Regions from separate parts of the Streptomyces sp. NPDC001922 genome, predicted to be linked through region 3. Evidence: riboswitches for the same ligand, from Rfam matches in the RefSeq annotation. Region 3 holds a riboswitch; each other region holds the start of a gene.
The links. A riboswitch is a leader RNA that binds a small molecule or an ion and turns the genes downstream of it on or off. The one in region 3 is predicted to bind glycine.
Positions count from the first base shown of each region.

Region 1: another riboswitch for glycine. It lies ahead of gcvT (glycine cleavage system aminomethyltransferase GcvT); the one in region 3 lies ahead of gcvP (aminomethyl-transferring glycine dehydrogenase).
Region 2: another riboswitch for glycine. It lies ahead of gcvP (aminomethyl-transferring glycine dehydrogenase); the one in region 3 lies ahead of gcvP (aminomethyl-transferring glycine dehydrogenase).

Region 1 covers NZ_JBIASV010000006.1:241,612-251,491, reverse strand. Annotated here, with positions in the region: gene ACFYYR_RS12995 (L-serine ammonia-lyase) at 1-311, opposite strand, end outside; gene glyA (serine hydroxymethyltransferase) at 402-1,667, opposite strand; gene gcvH (glycine cleavage system protein GcvH) at 1,699-2,076, opposite strand; gene gcvT (glycine cleavage system aminomethyltransferase GcvT) at 2,247-3,380, opposite strand; glycine riboswitch at 3,539-3,644, opposite strand; gene ACFYYR_RS12975 (AAA family ATPase) at 3,788-4,492, shown strand; gene ACFYYR_RS12970 (enhanced serine sensitivity protein SseB) at 4,724-5,506, shown strand; gene ACFYYR_RS12965 (enhanced serine sensitivity protein SseB C-terminal domain-containing protein) at 5,683-6,486, shown strand; gene ACFYYR_RS12960 (ABC transporter permease) at 7,326-8,324, shown strand; gene ACFYYR_RS12955 (ABC transporter substrate-binding protein) at 8,440-9,880, shown strand, end outside.
Region 2 covers NZ_JBIASV010000007.1:3,157-13,036, forward strand. Annotated here, with positions in the region: gene ACFYYR_RS13820 (sugar phosphate nucleotidyltransferase) at 1-277, shown strand, start outside; gene ACFYYR_RS13825 (DUF881 domain-containing protein) at 388-1,308, shown strand; gene ACFYYR_RS13830 (small basic family protein) at 1,305-1,637, shown strand; gene ACFYYR_RS13835 (DUF881 domain-containing protein) at 1,865-2,953, shown strand; gene ACFYYR_RS13840 (FHA domain-containing protein) at 3,145-3,924, shown strand; gene ACFYYR_RS13845 (MerR family transcriptional regulator) at 3,943-4,698, shown strand; gene ACFYYR_RS13850 (bifunctional nuclease family protein) at 4,751-5,224, shown strand; gene ACFYYR_RS13855 (MerR family transcriptional regulator) at 5,392-6,000, shown strand; gene ACFYYR_RS13860 (DNA polymerase IV) at 6,067-7,542, shown strand; gene ACFYYR_RS13865 (PRC-barrel domain-containing protein) at 7,506-7,883, opposite strand; glycine riboswitch at 7,998-8,093, shown strand; gene gcvP (aminomethyl-transferring glycine dehydrogenase) at 8,282-9,880, shown strand, end outside.
Region 3 covers NZ_JBIASV010000018.1:77,253-87,132, reverse strand. Annotated here, with positions in the region: gene ACFYYR_RS29275 (methyltransferase) at 1-377, opposite strand, end outside; gene ACFYYR_RS29270 (cytochrome P450) at 480-1,712, opposite strand; gene ACFYYR_RS29265 (HEAT repeat domain-containing protein) at 2,219-2,515, shown strand; gene cycA (D-serine/D-alanine/glycine transporter) at 2,684-4,168, opposite strand; glycine riboswitch at 4,492-4,581, opposite strand; glycine riboswitch at 4,582-4,678, opposite strand; glycine riboswitch at 4,921-5,017, shown strand; glycine riboswitch at 5,421-5,515, shown strand; gene gcvP (aminomethyl-transferring glycine dehydrogenase) at 5,666-8,524, shown strand; gene gcvT (glycine cleavage system aminomethyltransferase GcvT) at 8,631-9,749, shown strand; gene gcvH (glycine cleavage system protein GcvH) at 9,857-9,880, shown strand, end outside.

The sequences.
Region 1 (9,880 bases), on a different contig from region 3:
ATCTCCGCGCCGAGCAGGCGCAGGCGCTTGGTGCCGCGTATGCGTTCGACCTCGTCGTCGGCGGTCTCGACGTCGACGGTGCGGGGGGAGTGGCCCTCCAGGCCCAGCAGGACGGCCTTGGGGGTGCCGTGGCCGTGGCCGGTGGCGCCGAGCGAGCCGAACAGCTCGGCCCGGACGGAGGCGGTCTGCGCCAGGAGACCGTCCCTCTTCAGGCGCCCGACGAAGATGCGGGCCGCGCGCATGGGGCCGACCGTGTGGGAACTGGACGGGCCGATGCCGATGGAGAAAAGGTCGAAGACGGAGATGGCCACGGTGGCGGACTCCCTTGTCTGTGCTCGTGGTACTGGCGGTGCGGGGCGGGGCACCCGCGTGCAGGATGCGGGTGCCCCGCCTCCGGCCGGTTACTTCTTCAGGCCGGGGTAGAGCGGGTGCTTCTCGGCCAGGGCCGTGACCCGGGCCTTCAGGGCGTCCGCGTCGTAGGACGGCTTCAGCGCCTCGGCGATGACGTCCGCGACCTCGGCGAAGTCCTCCGCCTGGAAGCCGCGGGTGGCCAGCGCGGGGGTGCCGATCCGCAGGCCCGAGGTGACCATCGGGGGCCGCGGGTCGTTCGGGATGGCGTTGCGGTTGACGGTGATGCCCACCTCGTGGAGGCGGTCCTCCGCCTGCTGCCCGTCCAGCTCGGAGTTACGCAGATCCACCAGGACCAGGTGGACGTCCGTGCCGCCGGACAGCACCGAGACACCGGCCTCGGTGACGTCGTCCTTGGTCAGGCGCTCGGCGAGGATCCGGGAGCCGTCCAGCGTGCGCTGCTGGCGCTCCTTGAAGTCCTCGGAGGCCGCGACCTTGAACGACACCGCCTTCGCCGCGATGACGTGCTCCAGCGGGCCGCCCTGCTGACCGGGGAAGACCGCGGAGTTGATCTTCTTGGCGAGGTCGGCGGTGCACAGGATCACGCCGCCGCGGGGGCCGCCCAGCGTCTTGTGGGTGGTCGTGGTCACGACGTGGGCGTGCGGCACCGGGCTCGGGTGCAGCCCCGCGGCCACCAGGCCCGCGAAGTGCGCCATGTCGACCATGAGGTACGCGCCGACCTCGTCGGCGATCCGCCGGAACGCCGCGAAGTCCAGCTGTCGCGGGTAGGCGGACCAGCCCGCGACGATCAGCTTCGGCCGGTGCTCCTTGGCGAGGCGCTCGACCTCGTCCATGTCGACCAGGTTGGTCTTCTCGTCGACGTGGTAGGCGGCCACGTTGTAGAGCTTGCCGGAGAAGTTGATCTTCATGCCGTGGGTCAGGTGCCCGCCGTGGGCGAGGTTCAGACCCAGGATGGTGTCACCGGGGGAGAGCAGGGCGAACATCGCCGCGGCGTTCGCCTGGGCGCCGGAGTGCGGCTGGACGTTGGCGTGCTCGGCCCCGAACAGCTCCTTGATCCGGTCGATCGCGAGCTGCTCGATCACATCGACGTGCTCGCAGCCGCCGTAGTAGCGGCGGCCCGGGTAGCCCTCGGCGTACTTGTTGGTCAGCACCGAGCCCTGCGCCTCGAGGACCGCGACCGGAGCGAAGTTCTCCGAGGCGATCATCTCGAGCGTGGACTGCTGGCGGTCGAGTTCGGCGTCGACGGCGGCGGCGACGTCCGGGTCGAGCTCGTGCAGGGACTGGTTGAGAAGCGACATCAGGATCCCAATCGGGCGACGGGTGGGCGGATCAGTTGCCGGTGAAGGCGGTGTACTCGTCGGCGGAGAGCAGATCCGCCGGCTCGTCACTGACCTTCACCTTGAACAGCCAGCCGCCCTCGAAGGGGGCGGAGTTCACCAGCGCGGGGTCGTCCACGACGTCCTGGTTGATCTCGGTGACCTCGCCGGTGACCGGGGAGTACAGATCGCTGACCGACTTGGTCGACTCCAGCTCACCGCAGGACTCGCCCGCGGTGACGGTGTCGCCGGCCTCCGGGAGCTGGACGTAGACGACGTCACCGAGCGCGTCGGCGGCGTGCGAGGTGATGCCAACGGTCGACACACCGTCCTCGGCGACGGTGAGCCACTCGTGCTCCTTGCTGTAGCGCAGCTGCTGGGGGTTGCTCATGACCTGATTCTCCTGGATGAGGGGGCGTGCTGTGGTGCCGGTCTTGACAGATGGGACGGCGGTGACGAGAGATACCCGACAACCGGTCGGCAGTGGGTGACCGGCCGGTGACAGGCGACGTCGGGGTCGCGCGGACGGGCCGCGACACCGGCGCGCCGCCGGCCGGGACGTCAGCGCTGCCGCTTGTAGAACGGCAGGGCGACGACCTCGTACGGCTCGTGGCTGCCGCGGATGTCCACCGCGACCCCCTCGGTGCCGGGCGCGGCGTACTCGGCGTCCACATAGGCGATGGCGACGGGCTTGCCCAGGGTGGGCGAGGGGGCACCCGAGGTGACCTCGCCGATCACGGTGCCGGAGCCGGCGGCCACCACCGGGTACCCGGCGCGCGGCACCCGGCGGCCCTCGGCGATCAGGCCGACCAGCTTGCGCGGCGGGGCCTCCTCGGCCCGCTTCGCCGCGGCCTCAAGCGCCTCACGGCCGACGAAGCGGCCGTCGTTGGTGGTCTTCTCGAACTTCACGACCCGGCCCAGCCCCGCGTCGAACGGGGTGGTGTCCGTGGTCAGCTCGTGCCCGTACAGCGGCATGCCCGCCTCCAGGCGCAGGGTGTCCCGGCAGGACAGGCCGCACGGCACCAGACCGGCGTCCTTGCCCGCCTCCGTCAGCGCCTGCCACAGCGCCTCGGCGTCACCGGGCGCCACGAACAGCTCGAAACCGTCCTCGCCGGTGTAGCCGGTCCGGGCGATCAGCGCGGACACGCCGGCCACGGTGCCGGGCAGCCCGGCGTAGTACTTCAGCCCGTCCAGGTCGGCGTCGGTCAGCGACTTCAGGATGCCGGGGGACTCCGGGCCCTGGACGGCCAGCAGGGCGTACGCCTCCCGGTCGTCCCGCACGGCGGCGCCCTCGAAGCCGGCCGCGCGCTCGGTCAGCGCGTCCAGCACGACCTGCGCGTTCGAGGCGTTGGCGACGACCATGAACTCCTCGTCGGCCAGCCGGTAGACGATCAGGTCGTCGAGGATGCCGCCCCGGTCGTCACAGATCATGGTGTAGCGGGCGCGGCCGGGGGCGAGCGCGGAGAGATTGCCGACCAGGGAGTAGTCCAGCAGCGCCCCGGCCTCCGGGCCGGTCAGGGTGATCTCACCCATGTGGGAGAGGTCGAAGAGTCCGGCGCGGGTCCGCACCGCCAGGTGCTCGTCGCGCTCGCTGCCGTAGCGCAGCGGCATGTCCCAGCCGGCGAAGTCGGTCATGGTGGCGCCGAGCCCGCGGTGCAGCGCATCGAGGGCGGTACGGCGTGGTGCATCGGTCATGTTCAGGCTCCCAAGCAAGGGTGGCGAGGCTCTGTCGACAACAACACAGCCTCCCCATCTGTCATCGGAACCTGAGAGGTTCGCCACGACCCGGCAGGCGGGTCACGGCTTGCACCTTGGGTGGGACCGCTCCACGGCGGCCCGCTTTTCAGATGTGCCTCGCCTGCGCGGTACGGGGCCTGAGAGATTCAAGGGAGGACTTGCTCCTTCGGCGCTCCGGCGCCCGGCGCACTGCCGGTCCGGAAACTCTCCCGCGCGGGTTACAAGCGGCCGGTATGGAGTTTGCGCGCACATCATTGCACGCCTGTGACACTTTCGGACCCTGCGGGCGGGGGATAAGGCGGTTGTATGGCATTACCTTTTCTTGAAACTCTGCGGCAGCCGCAGTGACCGGACCTGGGAGGACGATCACGGTGCAGAGCCACGGAACGTTTGCGACAGCCTCGGGGGCCGGGCTCGGCGCGGTGCCCCACCAGACGGGCCCGGGCGCCCCGGCCGCCCCGGGCGTCGTCCGCCCCGGCCGCCTGGCCGGTACCACGGAGCTGCGCGGGCGCCCGGCCGCCGCGCTGCGCTACCCCGCCGGGGACGTCCTGGTCGTCTCCGGACTGCCCGGCAGCGGCAAGAGCACCCTGATCCGGCGGGCGGCCGGCGCCCCGGAGCAGGGCGGGGCCCCGGTCCACCGGGTGGACTCGCAGGACACCCGGGACCGCTGGGAGCGCCGGATGCCCGCGCTGCTCCCGTACGCCGTCTACCGCCCCCTCGTCCGCCTGGCGCACTACGCCGGGCTGCGCCGCGCGCTGCGCTCCGGCGAGAGCGTCGTGGTGCACGACTGCGGCAGCCTCGCCTGGGTGCGCCGCTGGCTGGCCCGCGACGCCCGGCGCCGCGGCCGCTCCCTGCACCTCGCGCTGCTCGACGTGGAGCCGCGGGTCGCCCTGGAGGGGCAGGCCTCGCGCGGGCGCGGGGTCTCCGGGTACGCCTTCGCCCGGCACCGGCGCGCCGTGGGGCGGCTGGTCCGGGAGCTGGAGGCCGGGCGGCTGCCGGACGGCTGCGCCTCGGCCGTCCTGCTGGACCGCCGGGCCGCGACCACGCTCTCCGGCATCGGGTTCGACTGACCGGCACCGACGGCCACCGGCCGTCCGCGGCGGCCCCGGACGGTTCCGGAGCGCCCCCGTCCGGAGGATCCGGCCGCGCACGGCGGACGGGACGGCGCGGAATGGCGGAAAGGTCCGGCGCGTCCTGGAGGTTCCCGACAGAAATCCGGGTCCCCCCAGGGGAGCTCCCGGGGCCCGCAACCGCTAGGGTTCCTGTGCAGTTCGGACGAGACGTGGTGGGGCCCGATGAGCATGACGGAGCAGCACAGCTATACCTCGCTTCCCGACGGGGCGACCCCGGGCAGCGGATTCCCCGGCAATGCGCTCGAAGAGGCGCTCGCCGCCTCCGTGGGCGTGGCCGGCGCCGGACCCCGGCTGGTCGAGGTACTCGGCCGCAGCCATGTCTGGGTGCCGCTGCCCAACGGCGGCAGCCGGGAGAGCCGGGACCTGGACCTGCCCACCGTCGAGATCGACGGCGCCGCGTACGTCCCGGTGTTCAGCTCCGAGCAGCAGTTCCTCCAGGTCGTCGGCTCGCACGTCTCGTTCACCGTCGCGCCGGCCCGGGAGTTCGCCCGCGGCCTCCCGCCGCAGCTCGGCATCGCCGTCAACCCGGGCGGGGCCGTCGGGGTTCCGCTGCCGCCCGCCGCCGTCGCCGAGCTGTGCCGGACCGGCCGGACCGAGCTCGACGGGCCCGCCTCGGGCGGCCGGGTGCGGCTCTTCGAGCCCGACTGGCAGGACGAACCCGTCGACTTCCTCGCCGCCGCCGCGGGCGAGTTCGCCGTCACCGGGCTGGTCCGCACCGCCCGCCGCGCTCTCGCCAGCGTCGAGGGCGATGCGCCCGCGCTGTTCGTCGGCGTCGAACTCATCCGCTGCGAACCGGAGGACCGGACCGTGGTGATGGAGGCCCTGGGGCGTGCGCTGGGCGCGGTTCCGGTGCCCTGGCCGGTGCAATTGGTCCTCCTGGACGTCGCGAACGACCCCGTGGGGCACTGGATGCTGGAGCGCGTGCGCCCCTTCCACACCGCGGAGCGCTGAACGCGACCCGTGTGTACCCCCGGTGGTGCACCGGGACGGGCCACCGTCGGCCCGTAAGCTGGTTGGATGACCGGGCGGGAGCGGGACTGCCCCGCACAGTGCCGACAGGCCGGAAGAAGGGGCGGAGTCTGGTGAGCGCGGGAGCCAGCGCAGCGGCGGCCGGAGCCGTCGAGCAGATGCTGCGGCAGGTGACGCCCGGGCGGTACGACGCCTATGAGGCCCTGCTGCGCGCCCTTGCCGAGGAGCAGGTCTGGATGCTGCTCTGGCACGGACGGCCCGGATCACCGGACGCCCAGTACGGGAACATGGAGGTCGGCGGGCTGGGTTACGCCCCCTGCGTCACCTCCGCCCAGGAGCTGGCGGCCAGCGGCTGGAACCGTGCCCACGAGGTCGTCACCGGCTGGGAGATCGCGGCGGCCCTCTATCCCGAGCGCTGGGGTCTGTGGCTCAACCCGCACGCCCCGGGCGGCGGCGTCGGCATTCCCTGGGCGGACCTCCGCCGGATCGCCGGCGGGCTGGACCGGCTGCCCGCCGGTCCGCTGCGGCTGTCCGAACCGACCATCGAGATCCCGCAGTTCTACGCGCTGCTGACGCAGAACGCGCACCGCACCCCCGCCGTCCGGGCGCTGCGCCGCGCCTGGGTGCAGCCAGCCCTCGGCGCGCCGTACCTGGCGATCGGCCTGGAGCTGTACGACACGGGCCCGCAGGCGGTGGACTCCGTGCGGGTGATGATGCAGCAGTCGATCGGGGCCGTCCCGGACGGGCTTCCGGTGTCGACGGTCGCGATGTCCGACGAGTACGACCCGGTGGCGACGTGGCTGCGGGCGCACGCCCGGCCGTTCTTCGACCGGGATGCCTACGGCGCGGCGGCGCCGCCCCCGCCCACCGCGCCCGCCCCCGGCTACGGTTACCCGCCCGCGCCCGCCGGCGGTGCCCCGGACGCGCCGGGCTGGCAGGGGCCGGCACCCCGGGCGTACTGACCGCACCGGGCGGGCCGGCCGGGTGTCGTCCGGTCCGTGCCGGCGCGGGCGCGTCCGCCCGGTCCGCGCCTGCCCGGTCCGCGCCTGCCCGGTCCGCCTTGGCCCGGCCTGCCGTTGCCCGGCCGGCGTCCGCCTGAGCTGTGTATGCCTGACCTGCGTCCGCCCGGCCCGCGTCCGCCGGTACCGGCGGGCTGATCGCTGCCCGTCGGCACCGACCGCACCGACCGCCGACCGCACTGACCGCCGCCCGCCCGACGCTCGTCCGCAGGTGCCGTCCGCGCCGCTGCCCCGTCGCTCCCCGAGCCCGACCGCGTCGAGCCCGAACGCGCCGATCCCGACCGCGCCGAACCCGACCGCGCCGAACCCGAACTCCCCGCGCCCGACCGCGCCGAGCCCGAACCCCCCGAACCGGCGGCGGGACTCCGGGACCTGGCGCATTCTGTGCGGCTCGGCACGCTTTTCGGCCCCTCCGCACCTCCCCGGAAGCCCCGGACGGCATCGTTCCGCACGGCTGCCGACTGCCCCCGGGGATGCCATGACGTGCAGCAACTTCGCGTCATATCAAGGGATATGGCCAGGTTCGGGTTCCGCTTGTGCTGTTCTGTTGTTCGGATAACGGAGGATGCCTGGTCACATCACAGTTGCGCATCCATTGCCGGGGAAGTCTGGCGGGGCCTCAGACCGCGATGAAGACTCCCGGCAACGACGCGGCGTCGGCCCTCTGGGACCGCTCCGGAACGTTTTCGTACCACTCGTTCAGCTCGCACCACTGATGTGATCAAGCCGCTCCGGCGGCGGGCGTGGGCCGTTTCATGCGGCCGAGAGGGGTTCCCCAGACGATGACCGCACCACCGCACGACACGAGTGCCGTCGAGACCGCGGCCGTCGACGTCGCCGCCGACGTTCCGGTCACGGCGATCCAGGGACGCTCCCCGTGGCGCATCGCCTGGATCCGGTTGAAACGGGACAAGCTGGCGCTCGCCGGTGGCGTCGTCGTGCTCCTCCTGATCCTGGTCGCGGTGTTCGCGCCGCTCATCGTCGGTCTCCTGGGCCATCCGCCGGACGAGTTCCACGAGGAGAAGATCGACCCGCTGTTCGGCACCCCGTACGGCTCCTGGGGCGGCATCAGCGGCGACTTCCTCTTCGGCGTCGAGCCGGTGAACGGCCGGGACGTGTTCTCCCGCGTGGTCTACGGCGCGCGGATCTCGCTCCTCGTCGCCTTCCTGGCCGCGATGGTCGCGGTCGCCCTCGGCACCGTCTTCGGCGTGGTCGCCGGCTACTTCGGTGGCTGGGTCGACGCGGTGATCAGCCGGGTCATGGACGTGCTGCTCGCCTTCCCGCAGCTCCTCTTCATCATCGCGCTGGTCTCGGTGCTGCCCAACGAGATCCTCGGCGTGTCCGGCAGCGGAGTGCGCATCGGCGCGCTGGTCGTGGTGATCGGCTTCTTCGGCTGGCCGTACGTCGGGCGCATCGTCCGCGGCCAGACCCTCTCGCTGCGCGAGCGGGAGTACGTGGAGGCCGCCCGGAGCCTGGGCGCCGGGCAGATCTACATCCTCTTCCGGGAGCTGCTCCCCAACCTGGTGGCCCCGATCACCGTCTACACGACGCTGATGATCCCCACCAACGTGCTCACCGAGGCCGCGCTCAGCTTCCTCGGTGCGGGCGTCAAGCCGCCCACCTCCTCGTGGGGGCAGATGCTCGACAAGGCGGTGGACACCTATGAGTCGGACCCCACGTTCATGGTGATCCCCGGTCTGGCGATCTTCGTCACGGTGCTGGCGTTCAACCTCTTCGGCGACGGCGTGCGGGACGCGCTGGACCCGAAGGGCTCCCGTTGAGCCCACCGGCACCGACCGCAACGACCCAGCTCAGAACCGCCCCTGCCGATCCGTCGGGCGGCCATTCCACAACAGTCGTCGCCCGGTGGGCCGCGACCCTTACGGAGGTTGCTAGATCGTGAGAACGAACCACGCTTCGAGACGCAGACTGGCCGCCGGCTCAGCCCTCGTCGTCGCCGCCCTCCTGGGCACCGCCGCATGCGGCGGCGGAGGAAAGGACGACGACGCGAAGGGAGGTGCCCCCGGGTTCAACGCCGCCGTCGGCAACATCGCCAAGGCGTCGGCGAAGAAGGGGGGCACCCTCAAATTCATCGGCACCCAGGACGCCGACTCCTGGGACCCGCAGCGCGGCTACTACGGCTTCATGTGGGACTTCGCGCGGTTCTACACGCGTCAGCTCATCTCCTTCAAGACCGCTCCGGGCAAGGCCAGCACCGAGCTGGTGCCGGACATGGCCACCGACACCGGCAAGGTCTCCGCGGACGGCAAGACCTACACCTTCACCCTGCGCGACGACGTGACCTGGGAGGACGGCAAGCCCGTCACCTCGCAGGACATCAAGTACGGCATCGAGCGCATCTGGGCGCAGGACAAGATCTCCGGTGGCCCGATCTACCTTCAGCAGGTCCTCGACCCGAAGAAGGAGTACGCGGGCCCGTACAAGGACAAGAGCAAGGACAAGCTGGGCCTGAAGTCCATCGAGACCCCGGACGAGAAGACGATCGTCTTCAAGCTGCCGAAGGCCAACGGTGACTTCCTCCAGATGCTGGCGATGCCCTCGGCGACGCCGGTGCGGCAGGACAAGGACACCGTGGAGAAGTACGGCCTGAAGCCGTTCTCCAACGGTCCCTACAAGTTCGACTCCTACACCCCCAACAAGGGGATCGCGCTCTCCCGGAACGCCGAGTGGAAGAAGAGCTCGGACCCGATCCGCAAGGCGCTGCCGGACAAGGTCACGGTCAAGCTCACCACCAACGCCGACGACATGGACAACCGGCTGATCGAGGGCGACTACGACCTCGACATCAACGCCACCGGTGTCGGCGCGGCCGGCCGCCAGAAGGCCCTGCGGCAGCACAAGGAGAACCTGGACAACCCGCAGACCGGCTTCATCCGGTACGCGGTGTTCCCGCAGACGGTCAAGCCGTTCGACAACGTTCACTGCCGCAAGGCGGTCATCTACGGCTCCGACCACAAGTCGCTGCAGAACGCCCGTGGCGGCCCGATGGCGGGCGGCGACATCGCCACCAACATGCTGCCGCCGGCGATCAAGGGTTCCGACCCGAAGTACGACCCCTACGGCGTGCTCAAGAACAACGGCGCCGCGGACCTCACGAAGGCGAAGGCCGAGCTCAAGGCCTGCGGCAAGCCCAACGGCTTCAAGACCACCATCGCGGTCCGCAACAACAAGCAGCAGGAGATCGACACCGCGCAGTCGATGCAGGCGTCGCTGAAGAAGATCGGCATCGAGGCCGACGTCGACCAGTACGACGGCGCCCAGAGCTCCGGCATCATCGGCGCACCGAAGAACGTCGACAAGAAGAACTACGGCATCA
Region 2 (9,880 bases), on a different contig from region 3:
TGCCCGGATTCCGCGGGCCCACGTCCAGCGGCGGGACCTGGCCACCCCGTGGGCGGTCAAGGGACTCGTCATGCGCAGTGTGGTCGAGGCGGCGGGTGACCGGTCCGTCGACACCACGGACGGCGTCCGGGTCGTCGAGGCGGACGGGCGCTGGGTGATGGTGCTGCCCGATCCGTCGGAGGCCGTCACCCATCTGTGGGCCGAGGGCCCCGACGCCACCTCCGCCGAGGCGCTGCTCGACGAGTGGGCCGCGGTCGTCGAGGGCGCCGGCCGCTGAGCCGTTACCGGCCGCCGGCCGCTGTGGGGTACCGTGCCCGCGGTGCCCCACAGCGGCGCGCCGGTGGGGCCATTCGGCGGTAGCAGCCGCGACGTGCGACGATGTGCGGCATGTCGCAGCAGCACCCCGTTCGGAGCACCGCTTCGCCGCCTTCGCGCCCCGACGCCTCGATGTCGCTGCTGACCAACGTGATGGACCACAGCCTCGACGACGGATACGCCGAGGCGGCGGCCCGGCGCAGCGCCGGCAGCGGCAAGGGACTCCCGAAGACACTCCGTGCCAAGCTGGGCCTCGCCGCGGGGCTGGTCCTGGCGGCGGCCGTGGTGACCGTCGGAGCGGCGCAGGCGCAGATATCGGCACCCGCCATCGCCAAGGAACGGCAGGAACTGATCGACCGGATCGAGGCGGAGAACTCGTCCGTCGACAGTCTCCAGAAGAGCGTGGACCGGCTGCGCGACGACGTGGGGGACCGCCAGCGCGAGGCCCTGCTGAAGCACGGTGGGGAGAAGGGCCGGCAGCTCGGTCTGCTGGCCGCCGCCACCCCGGTCCACGGCCCCGGTGTGAAGCTGGTGGTCAACGACGCCAAGAAGGCGGAGTCGAGCGGCGGCGGCCCGCGGGAGAGCAGCGGCTTCTCCGACACGGGGCGGGTGCGCGACCGGGACCTCCAGCGGGTGGTCAACGGCCTCTGGGAGTCCGGGGCGGAGGCGATCGCGGTCAACGGCCAGCGGCTGACCGCCCTCTCGGCGATCCGGGCGGCGGGCGACGCCATACTGGTCGACAACAAGCCGCTGGTGCCGCCGTACACGGTGCTCGCGGTGGGGGACGGGCAGCGCCTGGCGACCACGTTCCAGGACAGTGCCGACGGGCAGTACCTGCACGTGCTGCAGGAGAACTACGGGATCCGGACCAGCATTTCCGCGCAGGAAGAGGTGCGGCTCCCCGCCGCGCCGAGCCTGATCGTGCGTTACGCGGAGCCGGTTGCCGGGGGCGCGGGCAGAAGCGCCGATGACACAGGGAAGGGCACATCGTGATCGCCGTACTGGGCCTCGTCGTAGGAGTCGTGGTGGGACTGCTCGTCCGACCCGAAGTTCCGGCGGTGGTCGAGCCCTATCTGCCCATCGCCGTCGTCGCTGCGCTCGACGCGGTCTTCGGCGGTCTGCGGGCCATGCTGGACGGCATCTTCGACGACAAGGTGTTCGTCGTGTCGTTCCTCTCCAATGTGGTCGTCGCCGCGCTGATCGTGTTCCTCGGTGACAAGCTCGGGGTCGGCGCGCAGCTGTCCACCGGTGTCGTCGTGGTGCTGGGCATCCGCATCTTCTCCAACGCCGCGGCGATCCGCCGGCACGTGTTCCGGGCGTGAGGCCGATGAGCAACGACGAGACGCCGGAGAACCCGAGGACGCCGGACTCCCCGGAGGAGCCCGGAGAGCCGAGGGAGCCGGAGCAGTCGGGTCCGCATGAGGCCGGGGAGACCCAGGAGCCCACCGGGGCCCAGGAGTCCACCGGCGCCCAGGAGCCCACCGGGGCCCAGGAGTCGGAAGAGACTCCGGAGCCGGAGGGGACCCCGCAGGAGCGGGAGACGCCTGAGGTGCCTGAGGCCCCGGAGACGCCGGGAGCGGCGGCCGGGCCGCACCCTCCGGCCCGGGATGCGAAGGACGGCACCGCCGAGGGAGCCGACGCAGGCGCGTCGGAGCCCCCGCGGCGCCCTGGTCCCTCGGAGAGGGGCGACGCGGACCGGCCGCAGCCGAAGCCCCGGCCGACGCCGCAGCCGCGGTCCGGGCCTGGTCCGCAGCCTGCGGAGGGGCCGGCAGCGGGGCCGCAGGGCGGCCCCGGGAGAAGCGGTCCGGGCCCACGCCCGCAGGACGCGTGGGCCGCGGAGCCGGCTGCACCCGAACCAGGCCCCGAACGAGGCTCAGAACCAGGCCCCGAGCCGGGTCGGGAGCAGGGCGAGGAGCCGCTCACCGGCCGCCGGCGGCTGGTCGCGGGGCTCTGGCCGCCGCGGGTCACCCGGGCCCAACTGACCGTCGCCCTGCTGCTGTTCGTCCTCGGGCTGGGTCTGGCCATCCAGGTGAGTTCCACCAGCGACAACAGCGCGCTGCGGGGAGCCCGCCAGGAGGACCTGGTGCGCATCCTGGACGAACTCGACGACCGGACCCAGCGTCTGGAGGACGAGAAACGCCGCCTGGAGAACCAGCGCACCGAGCTGGAGAACAGCTCGGACCAGGCGGAGGAGGCCCGCAAGCAGACGGTCCAGAAGGAGCAGCAGCTCGGCATTCTGGCCGGTACGGTGCGGGCTCAGGGTCCGGGGATCACGGTCACCGTGCGCGACAGCAAGCGTGCGGTGCAGGCGGACATGCTGCTCGACGCGATCCAGGAACTGCGCGCCGCCGGGGCGGAGGCCATCCAGATCAACGGAGTCCGGGTGGTCGCCGACACCTATGTCTCGGATGCCGTGGGAGGGGTGCGGATCGACGGGAAGAGAATCGCCCAGCCGTACCGTTTCAAGGTCATCGGGAAGCCGCAGGATCTCGAACCGGCGCTGAACATCCCCGGTGGGGTGGTGCAGACGCTGGAGAAGGAGCAGGCCACGGTGTCCGTCGAGGCTTCCAGCAAGGTCACGGTGGACGCCTTGCGGCCGGCGAAGCGGCCTGACTACGCTCGGTCGTCCTCGCAGTGACATGTCCGCGCATGGCGGGCACAGGGCGGGGCAAGAGGTTGCGGGGGGTCGGCGTACCAGTGGTGTGGTGTGTGGTGGAAACTGTCTGACGGTCACGGACGTTGTGTGGATGTCCGGGTCGGCCGGTGTGTGCAGCGAGGTTGTTCATCCTGCCCCACGGGCGGGTCTGTTTCGGTCAAGGGGAATCGCCCGTGAAGTTGTTTGGAAAGTTGTTCGGTAAGAGCGCACGTGAGGACGGCGGCAGCGAGGCACGCCACCGCGCGGGGCGCACCGCGGACGAGAGCGCCGCGGGTGAGGAGCGCCCGCTGTTCCGCGACGAGGTCGCGGGCGCCGAGGGCGGTATTTCCGGAGGGCACGGCGCGTCTGCTGTTGACCCTGCGGGTGCGGGCCGCATAGGTTCCCAGGAACCAGCAACCTCAAGTACGGGTGGAGGGTTTGCCGCTTTGCCTGTTTGTGCGAGGTGTGGTCACCGGAACGCGGAGTCCAGCCGGTTCTGCTCCAACTGTGGCGCTCCGCTGCGTGCCGGCGCCCAGCCCGAGCGGCCGTCGGAGACGACGTCCACCATTTCGATCTCGGGCCTGGAGGCCTACGAGTCCGAGAGCACGGGGCAGACGGCGCCGCCGCTCTCCCCCGAGGCGCAGGCCGCGGTCGACGCGCTGCCGATGGGCTCGGCGCTGCTCGTGGTCCGCCGCGGGCCGAATTCGGGCAGCCGCTTCCTGCTGGACGGCGACCTGACCACGGCCGGGCGTCATCCGCAGAGCGACATCTTCCTGGACGACGTGACGGTCTCACGTCGGCACGTGGAGTTCCGCCGCGGTCCGGAGGGCGGGTTCACCGTCTCCGACGTCGGCAGCCTGAACGGCACGTACGTCAACCGGGAGCGGATCGACTCGCTTCCGCTGGCCAACGGCGACGAGGTGCAGATCGGCAAGTACCGTCTCGTCTTCTACGCGAGCCAGCGGGGCGTCTGACCCGTCAGGGAAGGAGCCATGGCGCAGACACCGTCGGGCGGTGCCGGTGCCGGTACCGGCACCGCCACAGCGGCAGGCAGGCTCATGAGCATCGGCGCGGTGCTGAACCGGCTGCGCGAGGAGTTCCCCGAGATCACCATCTCCAAGATCCGTTTCTTGGAGTCGGAGGGGCTCGTCGAGCCGCGCCGCACGCCCTCCGGGTACCGAAAATTCACCCCGGAGGACGTGGAGCGGCTCGGGTACGTCCTGCGCATGCAGCGGGATCTCTACCTGCCGCTGAAGGTCATCCGGGAGCAGCTCGACGCGCTGGCCCGGGGCGAGCGCGTCGAGCTCCCGGCCCCCTCCCGGCCCCGTGAGCTGCTCGACGGGGCGCTGGAGGACTCCGAGGCGGAGAGCACCGCCACCGCGGCCCGTATCGGCCGTGCGGAGCTCCTGGCGGCCGCCGAGGTGGACGAGGGGCGGCTCGCGGAGTGGGAGTCCTACGGCCTGATCGGGCCGGCCGAGGACGGTGTATACGACATCGAGGCGGTCCAGGTCGCCAGGCTCGTCGGCGACCTGGGCCGTTTCGGGCTGGAGCCGCGGCATCTGCGGGTCATGAAGGCCGCCGCCGACCGGGAGGCGGATCTGGTGGAACAGGTGGTGGCGCCGTTGCGGCGGCACCGCAATCCGCAGACGAGGAACCACGCCGAGCAGACCGCGCGGGAGCTGGCGACCCTGTCGGTGCGGCTCCACGCGGCGCTCGTCCAGGCCGCGCTGCGGACCCGTCTGCACTGATGAAGCGGTGCCCGACTACCCAAACCGGCCGGGCACGTCCTAGGGTTACTGTGTGAACGAGCTCGACGTCGTGGGTGTCCGGGTGGAAATGCCCTCCAACCAGCCGATCGTGCTCCTGCGTGAAGTGGGAGGCGATCGGTACCTCCCCATCTGGATCGGTCCCGGGGAGGCCACCGCCATCGCCTTTGCCCAGCAGGGCATGGCCCCGGCCAGGCCGCTGACGCACGACCTGTTCAAGGACGTGCTCGAGGCGGTCGGCCAGCAGCTGACCGAGGTCCGGATCACGGACCTGCGGGAAGGTGTCTTCTACGCCGAACTGGTCTTCGCCAGTGGTGTCGAGGTGAGTGCCAGGCCCTCCGACGCCATAGCGCTGGCGCTGCGCACCGGAACGCCGATCTACGGCAGCGACGGTGTGCTGGACGACGCGGGGATCGCGATCCCGGACGAGCAGGAGGACGAGGTGGAGAAGTTCCGCGAATTCCTCGACCAGATCTCGCCCGAGGACTTCGGATCCAGCAGCCAGTAGCGGCCGTGCGCCGGCGCTTCCGGGCCATCCGGTCAGCCTTTCCCCGAAGAGGGCACGGAAAACCACTCTCAGGGTGATTATCACTCGGCGTGCCGAGTGTGGCGATCGTTGACGCACCCGGGGTCACTGCCTACCGTCGAGAAGGCAGGTCAAGGACGGAGGTCGGCGTGAGAAGCACCGGCGACGGTACAGCGGCGGGCGGCCCTTTTCCGCTCCACGGAGGTGCGGTCGACCCCGCCACCGGGCACACCGCCGCGGCAGCCGCCGTGCCGGGTGAGCCGTCCGACGAGGTCGGTTATCGCGGCCCGACCGCCTGCGCGGCGGCCGGCATCACCTACCGCCAGCTGGACTACTGGGCGCGCACCGGGCTCGTCGAGCCGAGCGTGCGGCCCGCCTACGGCTCCGGCACCCAGCGGTTGTACAGCTTCCGGGACGTCGTCGTCCTGAAGATCGTGAAGCGTTTCCTGGACACCGGCGTCTCGCTGCAGAACATCCGCGCCGCCGTCCAGCACCTGCGGGCCCGTGAGCGGTCCGATCTCGCGCAGATGACGCTGATGAGCGATGGCGCGACGGTCTACGAGTGCTCGTCCCCGGACGAGGTCGTGGACCTGCTCCAGGGCGGTCAGGGCATCTTCGGCATCGCCGTGGGGGTGGTGTGGCGGGACGTGGAGAGCGCCCTGTCCCAGCTCCACGGAGAGCGGATCGACACCGGCGAGACCCTGATCGGGCACAACCCCGCGGACGAGCTCGCCCGCCGCCGGAACCGCGCCGGCTGATCCCGCGGACGCGCCGCGCCGCCCGCCCGTGGGCCGTTGTCAGTGCCGTACGGCAGCATCAGGGGTGTGAGAGGCGCACCGACCATCCTCCATCTCGACATGGATGCCTTCTACGCCGCGGTCGAACAGGCGGCGAAGCCGAGCCTGCGCGGGAAGCCGGTGGTCGTCGGCGGGCTCGGGCCGCGGGGTGTGGTCGCCACCGCGTCCTACGAGGCGCGGGTCTTCGGGGTGCACTCGGCCATGGCGACGGCCCAGGCCCGGCGGCTCTGCCCGAACGCGGCCTATCTGACGCCGCGCTTCTCGCTGTACCGCCAGGTCAGCGACGCCGTCATGGAGCTGCTGCACGGCCTCTCGCCCCTGGTGGAGCCCCTCAGCCTGGACGAGGCGTTCGTCGACCTGGAGGCGGAGGGGGCGGCGGACTCGGAGGCCTCCGCGCGGGCCGTGGGCGAGCGGCTGCGGGCCGACATCAGGGCCGCCACCGGGCTAAGCGGCTCGGTGGGCCTGGCGGGGTCCAAGATGCTGGCCAAGATCGCCTCCGAGCAGGCCAAGCCGGACGGACTGACACTGATAGCCCCGGGCACCGAACGCGAACTGCTGGCACCGCTGACGGTGCGTACCCTGCCGGGCGTCGGCCCGGCCACTGCCGAACACCTGCGCCGGTCCGGCATCCACACGGTCGGGGAGATCGTGGAAGCCGGTGAGGAGGAGATGGTGCGGCTGCTGGGGCGGGCGCACGGCAGCTCGCTCCACACGATGGCGAGCGGGCGGGACGACCGTCCCGTGATCGCCGAGCGGGACGCCAAGTCCGTGTCCGTCGAGGACACCTTCGACGTCGACCTCCACGACCGGGCACAGGTGAGGGCCGAGGTGGTGCGCCTGGCGGAGCGCTGTGTGCAGCGGCTGCGCGCGGCCGGGCGGTCCGGCCGCACGGTCGTCCTCAAGGTGCGGCGGTACGACTTCTCCACGCTGACCCGGTCCGAGACCCAGCGCGGCCCCACCGACGACCCCGCGGTCATCCGGGACGCCGCCGCGCGGCTCCTGGAGCTCGTGGACACCACCGGGGGCGTGCGGCTGCTGGGTGTCGGGGTCACGGGGCTGGCCGACTTCACGCAGGAGGACCTGTTCGCCCAGGCAGCCACGGCCGAGGCCGCCGCTGCGCTGGAGGCGGCCGCGGCCGCCGCGGACGCGGAGCGGGCCGAGGAGTCGCCGACGGGGCCCGCCCCGGTGGCACCGGAGGCCGGGGAGACCGCGGTGGAGCAGACGCGTCGCTGGGCGCCGGGGCACGATGTGCGCCATGCGGAGCTGGGGCCCGGCTGGGTGCAGGGCAGCGGCGTGGGCCGGGTCACCGTGCGGTTCGAACAGCCCTGGTCGGCGCCCGGCCGGGTGCGGACCTTCCCGGTCGACGACCCGGCCCTGGAGCCGTCCGAGCCACTGCCGCTGAAGCCCGGCGGCCCGGGGGAGACCGGTGCCGGGGAGGGCCGGCCGGAGGCGACCGGTGCGGGCGGTCAGTCGTCGTTGCCCGCCAGCCGCCCGAAGTCCTGATCGTCGGGGTCGGGCCCGTCCTCCGGGGACGTGGCGTCGAGCCCGTAGTGGTGGTAGAGCTGCAGCTCCTGCTCCGGCGAGAGGTGGCGGCCGACGCCGAAGTCGGGTGCGCGCTTGATCAGCGCGCGGCGGTAGGGGACGCGCAGGGTGTCGTCGACGATCTCGCTGGGCTCCAGCGGGACGAAGGCGTCACGCCCGAACAGGCCGGTGCGCACCGCGGCCCATTCCGGGAGGCCGGTCGCGTCGTCCAGATACACCTCGTCCACGGTGCCGATTTTCGCTCCGTCGAGGTCGAATGCCTTGCGGCCGATCAGGCTCCGCGGATCGATATCGGTCTGCACGGTCCCTCCCGCTGTTCGCAGATCCTCTACGAGAACTACGAAAGGGCACATTCCGCCCCTCGGCCACTCGAGCGACCGGCCCTGAGAGCCACTGGTACGCTGGCAAATGGCTGCAGACCCCGTGCGGGAGAGTCCTCCAGCAGCAATAGGAGGCGCCGAAGGAGCAAATCCTCCCCGGAATCTCTCAGGCACACGTACCGCACGGACGAGGTCACTCTGGAAAGCAGGGCGGGCATCGGCCGTGTATTGCGCCGGAACCCCTCCTCACCGACGGTGAAAACCGGACCGCCCCGGCGGACCGGTGAAGCTCTCAGGTCGAGATGACAGAGGGGGAGGCCGTCCGGGCACCCGTGCCGTGGTGCCCCTCGCAGGTCGCGTCGACCAGGAGGCCTCCGCAGATGACCGCCGATCGCATCCCACTCTCCCAGCTGGAACGTGGCACTCCCTTCGAGCAGCGCCACATCGGACCCGACAGCGCGGCGCAGGCGAAGATGCTCGCCCAGGTGGGCTACGGCTCCCTGGACGAGCTCACCGCCGCCGCCGTCCCCGACGTGATCAAGAACGCCGGGGAGCTGGACCTGCCGGACGCCCGCACCGAGGCGGAGGTCCTCGCCGAGCTGCGCGGCCTCGCCGAGCGCAACGAGGTGCTGGCGCCGATGATCGGTCTCGGCTACCACGGCACCTTCACCCCGCCGGTGATCCTCCGCAACGTGATGGAGAACCCCGCCTGGTACACGGCGTACACGCCGTACCAGCCGGAGATCTCGCAGGGCCGCCTCGAGGCGCTGCTGAACTTCCAGACCGTCGTCGCGGACCTGACCGGGCTCCCCACCTCGGGCGCCTCGCTGCTCGACGAGGGCACCGCCGCCGCCGAGGCCATGGCGCTGTCCCGCCGGGTCGGCAAGGTGAAGAACGGCGTCTTCCTCATCGACGCCGACTGCCTGCCGCAGACCATCGCCGTCATCGAGACCCGCGCCGAGCCGACGGGTGTCGAGGTCGTCGTCGCCAACCTCTCCGAGGGCATCCCGGCGGACGTCGCCGAGCGCGGTGTCTTCGGTGTGCTGCTCCAGTACCCGGGCGCTTCCGGGCAGGTGCGCGACCTGCGCCCGGTCATCGAGCGGGCCCATGAGCTGGGCGCGATCGTCACGGTCGCCGCCGACCTCCTCGCCCTCACCGTGCTCACCTCGCCCGGCGAGCTCGGCGCGGACATCGCGGTCGGCAACAGCCAGCGGTTCGGCGTTCCCATGGGCTTCGGCGGCCCGCACGCCGGCTTCATGGCGGTGCGCGACACGTTCGCCCGCAGCCTCCCCGGCCGACTGGTCGGGGTCTCCGTCGACGCCGACGGCACCAAGGCGTACCGGCTGGCGCTGCAGACCCGTGAGCAGCACATCCGCCGGGAGAAGGCGACGAGCAACATCTGCACCGCGCAGGTCCTGCTCGCCGTCATGGCCGGGCTGTACGCCGTCTACCACGGTCCGGACGGGCTCGCGGGCATCGCCCGCCGTACCCACCGCTACGCCACGCTGCTCGCGGCGGGCCTGCGGGCCGGGGGTGTGGAGATCGTGCACGGCGCGTACTTCGACACCGTGACCGCCCGGGTGCCGGGCCGCGCCGCCGAGGTCGTGGCCGCTGCCCGCAAGGCCGGGGTCAACCTGCGGCAGGTCGACGCCGACCTCGTCGGCATCGCCTGTGACGAGACCACCCTCCGTGACCAGGTGGCGGCCGTCTGGGGCGCCTTCGGCGTCGAGGCGGACATCGAGGCCCTGGACGCCACGGCGGAGGACACCCTCCCCGCGGCCCTGCTCCGCCGGGACGAGTACCTCACCCACCCGGTGTTCCACCAGCACCGCTCCGAGACCGCGATGCTGCGCTACCTGCGCCGCCTCTCCGACCGGGACTACGCGCTGGACCGCGGAATGATCCCGCTCGGCTCCTGCACCATGAAGCTCAACGCGACCACGGAGATGGAGCCGGTCACCTGGCCGCAGTTCGGGGCG
Region 3 (9,880 bases):
CAGGTGACGGGCCGATTGGCGCGCACCGCCTCCGTGAGCCGCCCCCAGGCCGCATAGAGGCGACGGTCGAGCATCGTGATGAGCCCACCGAAGTGATGCGGCTTTCCGGGAACCAGATAGGCCTCGGCCAGGGGACTGTTGTGGTACAGATTCCCCGTCTTCTCCAGGAGGCCGAGCGACGCACAGCCGGTCAATAACATGCGCGCCGGGCGTTCATCGATGTCGCAGTACTCGGCGAACTCCTGAAAGGTCATCCCAGGCGTACCGGACAGCCGGGCGAACAGGTGCAGTTCGTAGGCGGTTGCCAGCGTTTTGAACGCCCAGTATCCCGTTGACAGTTCGAAGAGTGGTGCTGGTGAAGGCATGGCTTCGGTCATGGCGGGGGCTACTCCTGTCGGGTGACGGACCGGATCCCAGGTGAGGGAGCAAGGCCTCGTGCGGTGGACGCCCCCTCGGGGGGCCTCGACGCCAGGGGTGTCTCAGCGCGTGGTCGCGGCGGGCACAGGGGAGAAATCGATCAGGACCTGCTGCGGGCCGCGCGTGACGAAGCCCACGTCCCGGGGGACGAATCCGGGAGAGAGCCGCAGCTCGGGGAGCGTCCGGAACAGGACCCGAAGAGCGGTGGTGATCTCCATGTGGGCGAGGGAGGCGCCGATGCAGAAGTGCCGTCCGGAACCGAACGCCAGATGCTGGGCCGCGCCCGCGAACGCCCGGTCCGCCTCGGCGTCTTCCCGGAACACGTCGAAGGTGTCCGGCGAGCGGAATCGCGCCGGGTCCCGGTTCGCCGCCCCGACGAGCAGGAAGACCAGAGCTCCCTTCGGCACGGTGCCGCCGGACAGGGTGACGTCCGCGCGGGTCTCGCGGGTGATGACCTGCACGGGAGGAGTGAGTCTCAGGGTCTCCGCAAGAGCTCTGTCCATCAGCGAATCGTCGGCGGAGACCGCCTGTCCGAGGCGGTTCTGCAGCAGGTGGCGGACGGTCAGGTTCAGCGCCTTCTCGGTGGTCTCACCGCCGGCCGCGAGGAGCACGAGCCCGAAACTCTTGATCATGTCGTCGTCCATCCGGGCCCCGTCGACCTCGCTCGTGCACAGCAGCGAGATGAGGTCGTCGCCCGGGTCGGCGCGGCGGCGCCGGATCTGCTCGTCCAGGAACTCCGCGAGCTCCGCACCGGCCTCCAGGCCCGCGCGTGACACCTCCGGGTTCCGTTCGAAGTTGCCGCTGTAGTCCACGATGGCGCGGTACCACCGCCGGAAATCGTCGTGGTCCTCGGAGACCCCCATCAGCCGCATGATGACCTTGACGGGAAGGCGTCGAGCGAAGTGCTCCGCGAAGTCGACCGAACCGTCGGCTGCGAAGGCCTGAACGAGTTGTCGTGCGGATGTCTCGACAGAGGACGAGATGCGCTCGGTCAGCCGCTTCCGGTGGAATGCCGGTGAAATGAGCCGGCGGTGGCGTGCGTGTTCCTCTCCGTCCATGGCCATGAGGCTGCGGTGCACGAGGGGCCGTAACTGATCGTCCCAGCTCCGGCTGGAGAAGACGTCGGCTTCGCGGAAGGCACGCGTCACATCCTCGTACCTGCTGATGATCCAGGCGTCCAGCCGGTCGTCGTAAAGGAGCGGGAAGTTCCTGCGAAGGGATTCGAAAGTCGGATAGGGGGAGCGTTGGAACTCTTCGGACAGCAGGTCAGGAGTGGCAGGTTGCACGTGTGACATGGACCCCCCGGATTCCACTGACGACACGGGACCACGGCATTCACCGCGCCCGCTTCGAACCACAGGACAGAGTTTCTTCTACGCGTCTGCTGCACCACCGATACCTGGAAGCCGTGAACAGGCGCATCATGCACCCCGCACGGGAGTTACCCGTTCCGGTTCCCGAGCGGGAACATGCGACGTTTCTGTTGCGACAGGAGCCGACATAGGGGAGGACGTATAGAGGGCGTGGATGGTTCCCGTCGCCGTGACAGGAGTTGTATTGAGATGTCCCTGCCGGGTCCGCGAAGAGGCGGGATCAGGCCCCTCGCTACGCAATGGCAATCCCGCACAAGGACCGTACTCAATGATCACACGCTGGACAACCCTTCATTTCCGTAGCGGGATCTTCCGGATGAAGTTTCATGCACCATCGATCGCTGATCATTCCCGACCGCTGCCCGCAAGGGCATAGGAGGAAACCTGCCGGCTCACCGTTCCCGCACAGCTGCTGACTCCTGCGCGGGGTGCCCCGCAGACCGTTCCGGGGCGGTGCGGCCAAGCCTCCCAACGGCTCGGGCGGTTACCGGGGTTGTCGCGGAGGTGTCCCGGACGCCGAGTCGGAAGCATCACACCGGGGAGTCCTTGACGAGCCCGATATCGCCGACCTCCCGGACGCCCGGGGCGACCGGGGCCGGGCGCAGCGCGAGGCGGTTCAGGAGGCGCTGCCCGTCCTGCTGCCGCTGCTGGAGGACGACGACAAGTCCGTGCGGTGGGCCGCCGGGGAACTCCAGCGGATCTGCGCCGAGCCGACCGCGCAGTGACCGTCGCGCCGCCCGGCGGAGCCACCGGCTCCGCCGGGCGGCGCGGGCCGTGCAGTGGCAACCACACCGAGAGCGGGCCGTTCCGACCGGCACCGACCGCGAGCGCCGTTCCCCTCTGCTGGGAGCAGCGCTCGCGGTCGGTGCCGGTCGACGGATCCGGTGGCCGTATCACTCCTCCCGCGCACCGTGGAGTTCGGAGCGGAAGGCCGCCGCACGGGCCGCATGGTCCGGGCGGCGGCGGATCCCCGCCCACGCGATGCCGAGGACGACGAACCAGACCGGTGTCACCAGCAGGGCCCGCAGCGTGTCGGCTTCCTGGGTCAGCGCCCAGATGAGGAACACGAAGAACGCGAGCACGACGTAGCACATGGCGATGCCGCCGGGCATCCTGAACGCCGACGCCTCGTGCAGGTGCGGACGGCGCCTGCGGTACACGAGGTAGCTGATCAGGATGATCGACCAGACGAAGATGAACAGCACGGCGGACACGGTGGTCACCAGGGTGAACGCCTCGATGATCGAGTCGTCCATGGCGACCATGACCACACCGGCGAGCAGGAACACTCCGGAGAGGAACAGGGCGTTGGCCGGTACCTTCCTGGCGGTGAGCCGGCCGAAGCGCGCCGGGGCGTCGCCCTCCCGGGCCAGCCCGTACACCATCCGCGAGGTGGAGTAGATGCCCGAGTTCGCGGACGACGCGGCCGAGGTCAGCACCACGAAGTTGATGACCGACGCGGCGATCCCCAGCCCGGCGAGGGTGAACATCACGACGAACGGACTGCGGTCCGCGCTGATCTCGCGCCAGGGCGTGACCGAGATGATCACGATCAGCGCGACGACGTAGAACAGCATCACGCGCACCGGAATCGAGTTGATCGCCTTGGGCAGGTTCCGTTCCGGGTTCTCCGCCTCGGCCGCGGTGGTGCCGACCAGCTCGATGCCGACGAAGGCGAACGTCGCGATCTGGAATCCCGCGACGAACCCCATGGGACCGGTGGGGAAGAACCCGCCGTCGTTCCAGAGGTTGGAGAAGCTTGCCGCGGCACCGCCGGGAGCCTGGAAGTGACCGAACACCATGACCAGCCCGACGACGATCAGCGCCAGGATCGCGACGATCTTGATCAGCGCGAACCAGAACTCGGTCTCGCCGAACGCCTTCACGGTGGGAAGGTTCAGGGCGATCAGCAGGATGACGGCGGCCAGGGCCGGTATCCACAGCGCCAGGTCGTGCCACCAGTAGGACACATACCCGGAGATGGCGATGACGTCGGCGATGCCGGTGACGATCCAGCAGAACCAGTACGTCCAGCCGGTGAAGAAGCCCGCCCACGGCCCCAGCAGGTCGGCCGCGAAGTCGGCGAAGGACTTGTAGCGCAGGTTGGAGAGCAGCAGCTCGCCCATCGCCCGCATCACGAAGAAGAGCATCACGCCGATGATCATGTAGACGAAGATCACCGAGGGGCCGGCCAGCGAGATCGTCTTGCCCGACCCCATGAACAGGCCGGTTCCGATCGCACCGCCGATGGCGATGAGCTGGATGTGCCGGTTGGACAGTTGGCGGGAGAGGTGCTGTTCGCCCTCGGGCGAGGGCGTCGGTCCGGCTGCCGGCCGGGCCGGCCCGGTGGTCGAGCCGGTGTCACTGCTGTCAGGCATGGGCAAACCTCGCGGAACTCACACCCCGTACGGGCACGGGGCAGGGGGTGTCTCGGAGCATGGCCACGCGCCCACAGGGTGGGGCGAGCGGGCAGGGTGGGGCTGCGCGCGGACCTGCGGCAGCCGACCGGAACGGTGTCGGTGCGCTGAACGGGCCACAGATGCGGAACGGGCCCGCAGAGGCTGAACCGGCCCACGGAGCAGGCCGACGATCAGCCCGGAAACCGGCAGGTGGGCGGTGGTCAGGGGAGAGGCGGCGGGAGAGCCATCAGGGGCTCCTCGAAAGTCGAGCACGGGCAGGGGCCCGTGCGGCCGAGTGAGCCTCCCCCTCTGTCATGAGCCTGAGAGCTTCGCCGCGCTGAGCGCGGCTTGCACCGTCGGCGAGGCGCGTCGGCGCCTGCTTTCCAGAGTTGCCTGACCGGGCGGTAGGGATGCCTGAGAGATTCCGGGGAGGTGTTGCTCCTTCGGCGACCGGATCTGGCTGATCCAGTGCTCTCCCGCTCCGGGGTGAACGGCGATGTGCGGTGAGGCTAGGTCCCCGTCGGCGACCGGTCAAGGGTCCGGCCGAACGCTGGACACTACTTCCGAGTAGCCCGGCGCTCGCCCGTGCCGAGCAGCGTTTGTGCAGCTCAGGGCGCACATCCTGAGCCGGTCCCGTGACCGGCCGCGTCCACCGAGCAGACTCTTGACGGCGGTGTTCCGGTGCCCGTACGTTGCCTCCGGAAAGACCCGACAACCACATACACCGCTGACGATTCTGCGCGGGAGAGCTCACGTCATCCGATGACGTGGCGCCGAAGGAGCAAATCCTCCCCGGAAACTCTCAGGCCTCGATACCGCGTGGCGGAGGCGGACTCTGGAAAGCAGGCGTTCACGCGCCTCGCCCACGGTGCAAGCCGCGGACATCCCCGCGGCGAAGCTCTCAGGCCCATGACAGAGGGGGAGGCTCACTCGCCGCACGGGCTCCTGCCCGTGCTCGACCCGAGGACGTCTCCATGGCTGCCGTATCCCTGTCGCCGCTCCGGCCGACGACCACACCCGGATCACCTGCGTCACTGCCGCGGCCGTGGCGTCCGGCCCGGTCCCGCCCCTGACCGTGCACGCCGTCGTCGGCCCGGTCCAGCTTGTCCGTGGGGCCCGTCCGACGGCCGGTGTGACCCGGCCGTCACCAGGGCCGTCAGGGCGCTGACCGCCCCGACGCCGCCATCCTCCCGGCCTCACCGCCGGGCGCACAACTCCACATCGCGCTGTTCGAACCGAAGCGGGAGAGCCCTCGCCCACCCTGGCGGGGCGCCGAAGGAGCAACTCTCCCCAGAATCTCTCAGGCCCAACTACCGCTTCGGCGAGGCGACTCTGGAAAGACAGGACGCCATGTCCTGCGCCCACGGTGCAAACCGCCGGACCCGGTGGTGAAGCTCTCAGGTACCGATGACAGAGCGGGGAGGCCGCCCGTCCACGGCACCGCGATCGCGGTGCCCCCACAGGGAGCCTCCCACCATGACCTTTCCCGAGCCCTCCGCGTCGGGTGCGTTCGTCACCCGTCACATCGGTGTCGACGACGCCGACCGCACCAAGATGCTGGCCGAAGTCGGCTACCCGACGCTCGCCGCCCTCATCGACGCCGCTGTCCCGAGCGGCATCCGGAGCACGACCGACCTGAACCTGCCCCCAGCCGCCACCGAGGACGAGGCCCGCTCCGAACTGCAGGAGCTCGCGGGCCGGAACACCGTGGCCGTCCCGATGAACGGACTGGGGTACCACGCGACCACCACACCCGCGGTGATCCGGCGCAACGTGCTGGAGGACCCGTCGTGGTACACCGCCTACACGCCCTACCAGCCGGAGATCAGCCAGGGCCGGCTCGAAGCACTGATCAACTTCCAGACCGTGGTCGGAGACCTCACCGGACTGCCGACCGCCAACGCGTCGCTGCTCGACGAGGGCACGGCGGTCGCCGAGGCCGTCACGGTCATGCGCCGCGTCGCCGGCAAGGGCCGCCCGCGCGTCCTGGTCGACCGCGACACCCTGCCGCAGACCCTCGACGTCCTGCGCACGCGTGCCGCCGCGGTCGGCGTCGAGGTCGTCGGGATCGACGTCACCGAACCGCTGCCGGAGGACGACTTCTTCGGAGTGGTGCTGTCCTACCCCGGCTGCTCGGGAGCCGTCCGCGACCTGCGCCGGGTGACCGCCGCGGCGCGGGAGCGCGGGGCGCTGGTCACGGTGGCCGCCGACCTGCTGGCGCTCACGCTGCTCGTGCCGCCGGGTGAGTACGGCGCCGACATCGTCGTGGGCTCGTCCCAGCGGTTCGGTGTCCCGCTGTTCTACGGCGGGCCGCACGCTGGCTACATCGCGGTCCGCGAAGGGCTCGAACGCCACCTGCCCGGCCGGCTCGTGGGCGTCTCGGTGGACAGCGCCGGCCGGCCGGCGTACCGCTTGGCGCTGCAGACCCGTGAGCAGCACATCCGCCGCGACAGGGCGACCTCCAACATCTGCACGGCGCAGGTCCTGCTCGCCGTGGTCGCCTCGATGTACGCCGTGTACCACGGCCCCGACGGCCTGACCGCGATCGCCCGACGGACGCACCGGCACGCCACGCGCATCGCCGCGGGTCTGCGGGACAGCCGGATCACGGTGGTGCACCGGGAGTTCTTCGACACCCTGCTCGTGCGGGTCCCCGGCCGCGCCGAGGAGATCGTCGCGGCGGCGCACGACCAGGGGCTGCTCCTGCGGCTGGTGGACGGCGACCACGTCGGCGTCTCCTGCTCCGAGGTCACCTCGCGCGACCATGTCCGGCACGTACTCGCCGCCTTCGGCGCGGTGGGGGACGAGGCGGACGGGCCGGTGGCCGACGCTCCGACGGCGCTTCCGGAGGACCTGCGGCGCACATCCCCCTTCCTCACCCACCCGGTCTTCCACCGGCACCGCTCGGAGACCGCGATGCTGCGCTATCTGCGGAAGCTCTCCGACCGTGACGTCGCGCTGGACCGCGGGATGATCCCGCTCGGGTCCTGCACGATGAAGCTCAACGCGACCACGGAGATGGAGCCCATCAGTTGGCCGGGCTTCGCCGACCTGCACCCCTTCGCACCCCTCACCGACGCCGCCGGGTACCTGGCCCTGGTCGAACAGCTGGAGACCTGGCTGGCCGAGGTCACCGGGTACGCCAAGGTCTCCGTCCAGCCCAACGCCGGCTCGCAGGGCGAGCTCGCCGGCCTGCTGGCGATCCGCCGCTACCACGAGGCCAACGGCCGGGCCGGGCGCGATGTGTGCCTGATCCCGGCCAGCGCACACGGCACCAACGCCGCTTCAGCCGCCATGGCCGGGATGCGCGTCGTCGTGGTGGCGTCGCGGCCCGACGGCACGGTCGATCTCGACGACCTCGCGGCGAAGTGCGCGCAGCACTCCGACGACCTGGCCGCCATCATGGTCACTTACCCCTCCACGCACGGCGTCTACGAGGACGGCATCACCCGGCTCTGCGAACTGGTGCACGCGCACGGCGGACAGGTCTACGTCGACGGCGCCAACCTCAACGCGCTGCTCGGCGTCGCCAGGCCCGGCGATTTCGGTGGCGATGTGTCCCACCTCAATCTGCACAAGACGTTCTGCATCCCGCACGGTGGCGGCGGGCCGGGGGTCGGCCCGGTCGCGGTGGCCGCACACCTCGCGCCGCACCTGCCCACCCACCCGCTGCACCCCGACACCGGGCGCCGCGACGGGATCGGGGCGGTGAGCGCCGCACCGTTCGGCAGCGCCGGCATCCTGCCGATCCCGTGGGCCTACATCCGGATGATGGGCGCGGAGGGGCTGACCGAGGCCACCCGGACGGCCGTGCTGAGCGCCAACTACGTGGCCCGCCGCCTCGCGCCGCACTTCCCCGTGCTCTACGCCGGGGAGTCGGGCCTCGTCGCGCACGAGTGCATCCTCGATGTGCGCCCCCTCACCGCCGCCACGGGGGTCACGGTCGACGACATCGCCAAGCGGCTCATCGACCACGGCTTCCACGCGCCGACGATGAGCTTCCCGGTCCCCGGCACGCTGATGGTCGAGCCGACGGAGAGCGAAACCCTCGCCGAACTGGACCGCTTCTGCGAGGCGATGATCGCCATCCGCGCGGAGATCGACCTGGTGGACCAGGGGGTCTGGTCCCTGGAGGACAGCCCGCTGCGGCAGGCGCCGCACACCGCCGCCGCGATCGCCGGCGAGTGGACCCGCGCCTACTCGCGCGAGCGGGCCGCCTTCCCGGCGGGCGTCACGTCCGACAAGTACTGGCCGCCGGTCGGCCGGGTCGACCAGGCGCACGGCGACCGCAACCTGGTCTGCTCCTGCCCGCCTCCCGAAGCGTTCGCGTCCTGACGGTCACCGCCCGAGTCCTGAACCGGCCGGTCACGGTCCGAATCTCGTCCCGACCGGTCACGGTCCCGTCCCGTCCCGGCCGGTCACGGTCCGAAGAGGAACCACCATGTCGAAGAAGACACCCCTGCACGCCCTCCACGCGGAACTCGGTGCGACATTCACCGACTGCGCCGGCTGGTCCATGCCCCTGCGCTACACCTCCGAGCGCGCCGAGCACCTCGCCGTACGGACCACCGCCGGCCTCTTCGACCTCACCCAGCTGGGAGAGGTCGAGGTGTCCGGCCCCGAGGCGGGGCGAGCCCTCGACCACGCCCTGACCGGGCAGCCGTCGAGGATCGCCGTCGGCCGCGCTGACCACTCCCTGCTGCTCCACGAGACCGGTGGAGTCCTCGACGGCCTCGTCGTCCACCGCCCGGCCGAGACGCGCTATCTCATCGTTGCCAACGCCGGAAACGCGATGGTCGTGCTCTCCCAACTGCGCGACCGGGTCGACGGCTACGCCGTCACGGTCCGGGACGCGTCCGGAGACCGGGTCCTGATCGCGGTCCAGGGCCCGGCGTCCCCGGCGATCGTCGGCGAAGTGGCCGACAGGGACGTGGTGTCGCTGGAGTGCAACGCCATCACCCCGGCACGCCTGGCCGACCGTGAGGTGCTGCTCGCCCGCACCGGCAGCACTGGCGGCACTGGCGGCACCGGCGAGGACGGCTTCGAGATCCGTTGCCGCCCCGCGGACGCCGAGGCCCTCTGGCGTGCCCTCAGCGCGGCGGGCACAGGGCACGGACTCCTCCCCTGCGGCCTGGCCAGCCGTTACACGCTGCGTCTGGAGGCCGGGACACCGTCGTGCGGGCGGGAACTCACCGCCCGTGCCACGCCGTTCGAAGCGGGACTGGGCGGTCTCGTGACGTTCGGGAAGCCCGGCGGGTTCGTCGGCGAGGCCGCTCTGGCCGCCCGTCGCGAGCAGGGCCCGACCCGCGTGCTGGTCGGGCTGGCCTCGACCGGCCGACGCGCTCCGCGCACCGGCTGCGCCGTCCTCGCCCCGGACACCGGTGAGCACATCGGCGAGGTCACCTCGGGCGCACTGTCGCCCACCCTCGGGCACCCCGTGGCCCTGGCCTACGTGCAGACCGACCGCAGCGCTCCCGGCACCGAGGTGCTGGTCGACATCAGGGGCGGCCACGAGCACGCCCGCGTCGTCGAGCTGCCCTTCCACCGCCGCCCGGCCTGATCACCACACGGCCCTGGTCACCACACGGCCCTGGTCACCACACGGCCTGATCACCACACAGCTGGTCACCACCACACAGCCTGATCACCACCACAGGAGAACAGACCATGAGCCTGCCACCCGACCTGATG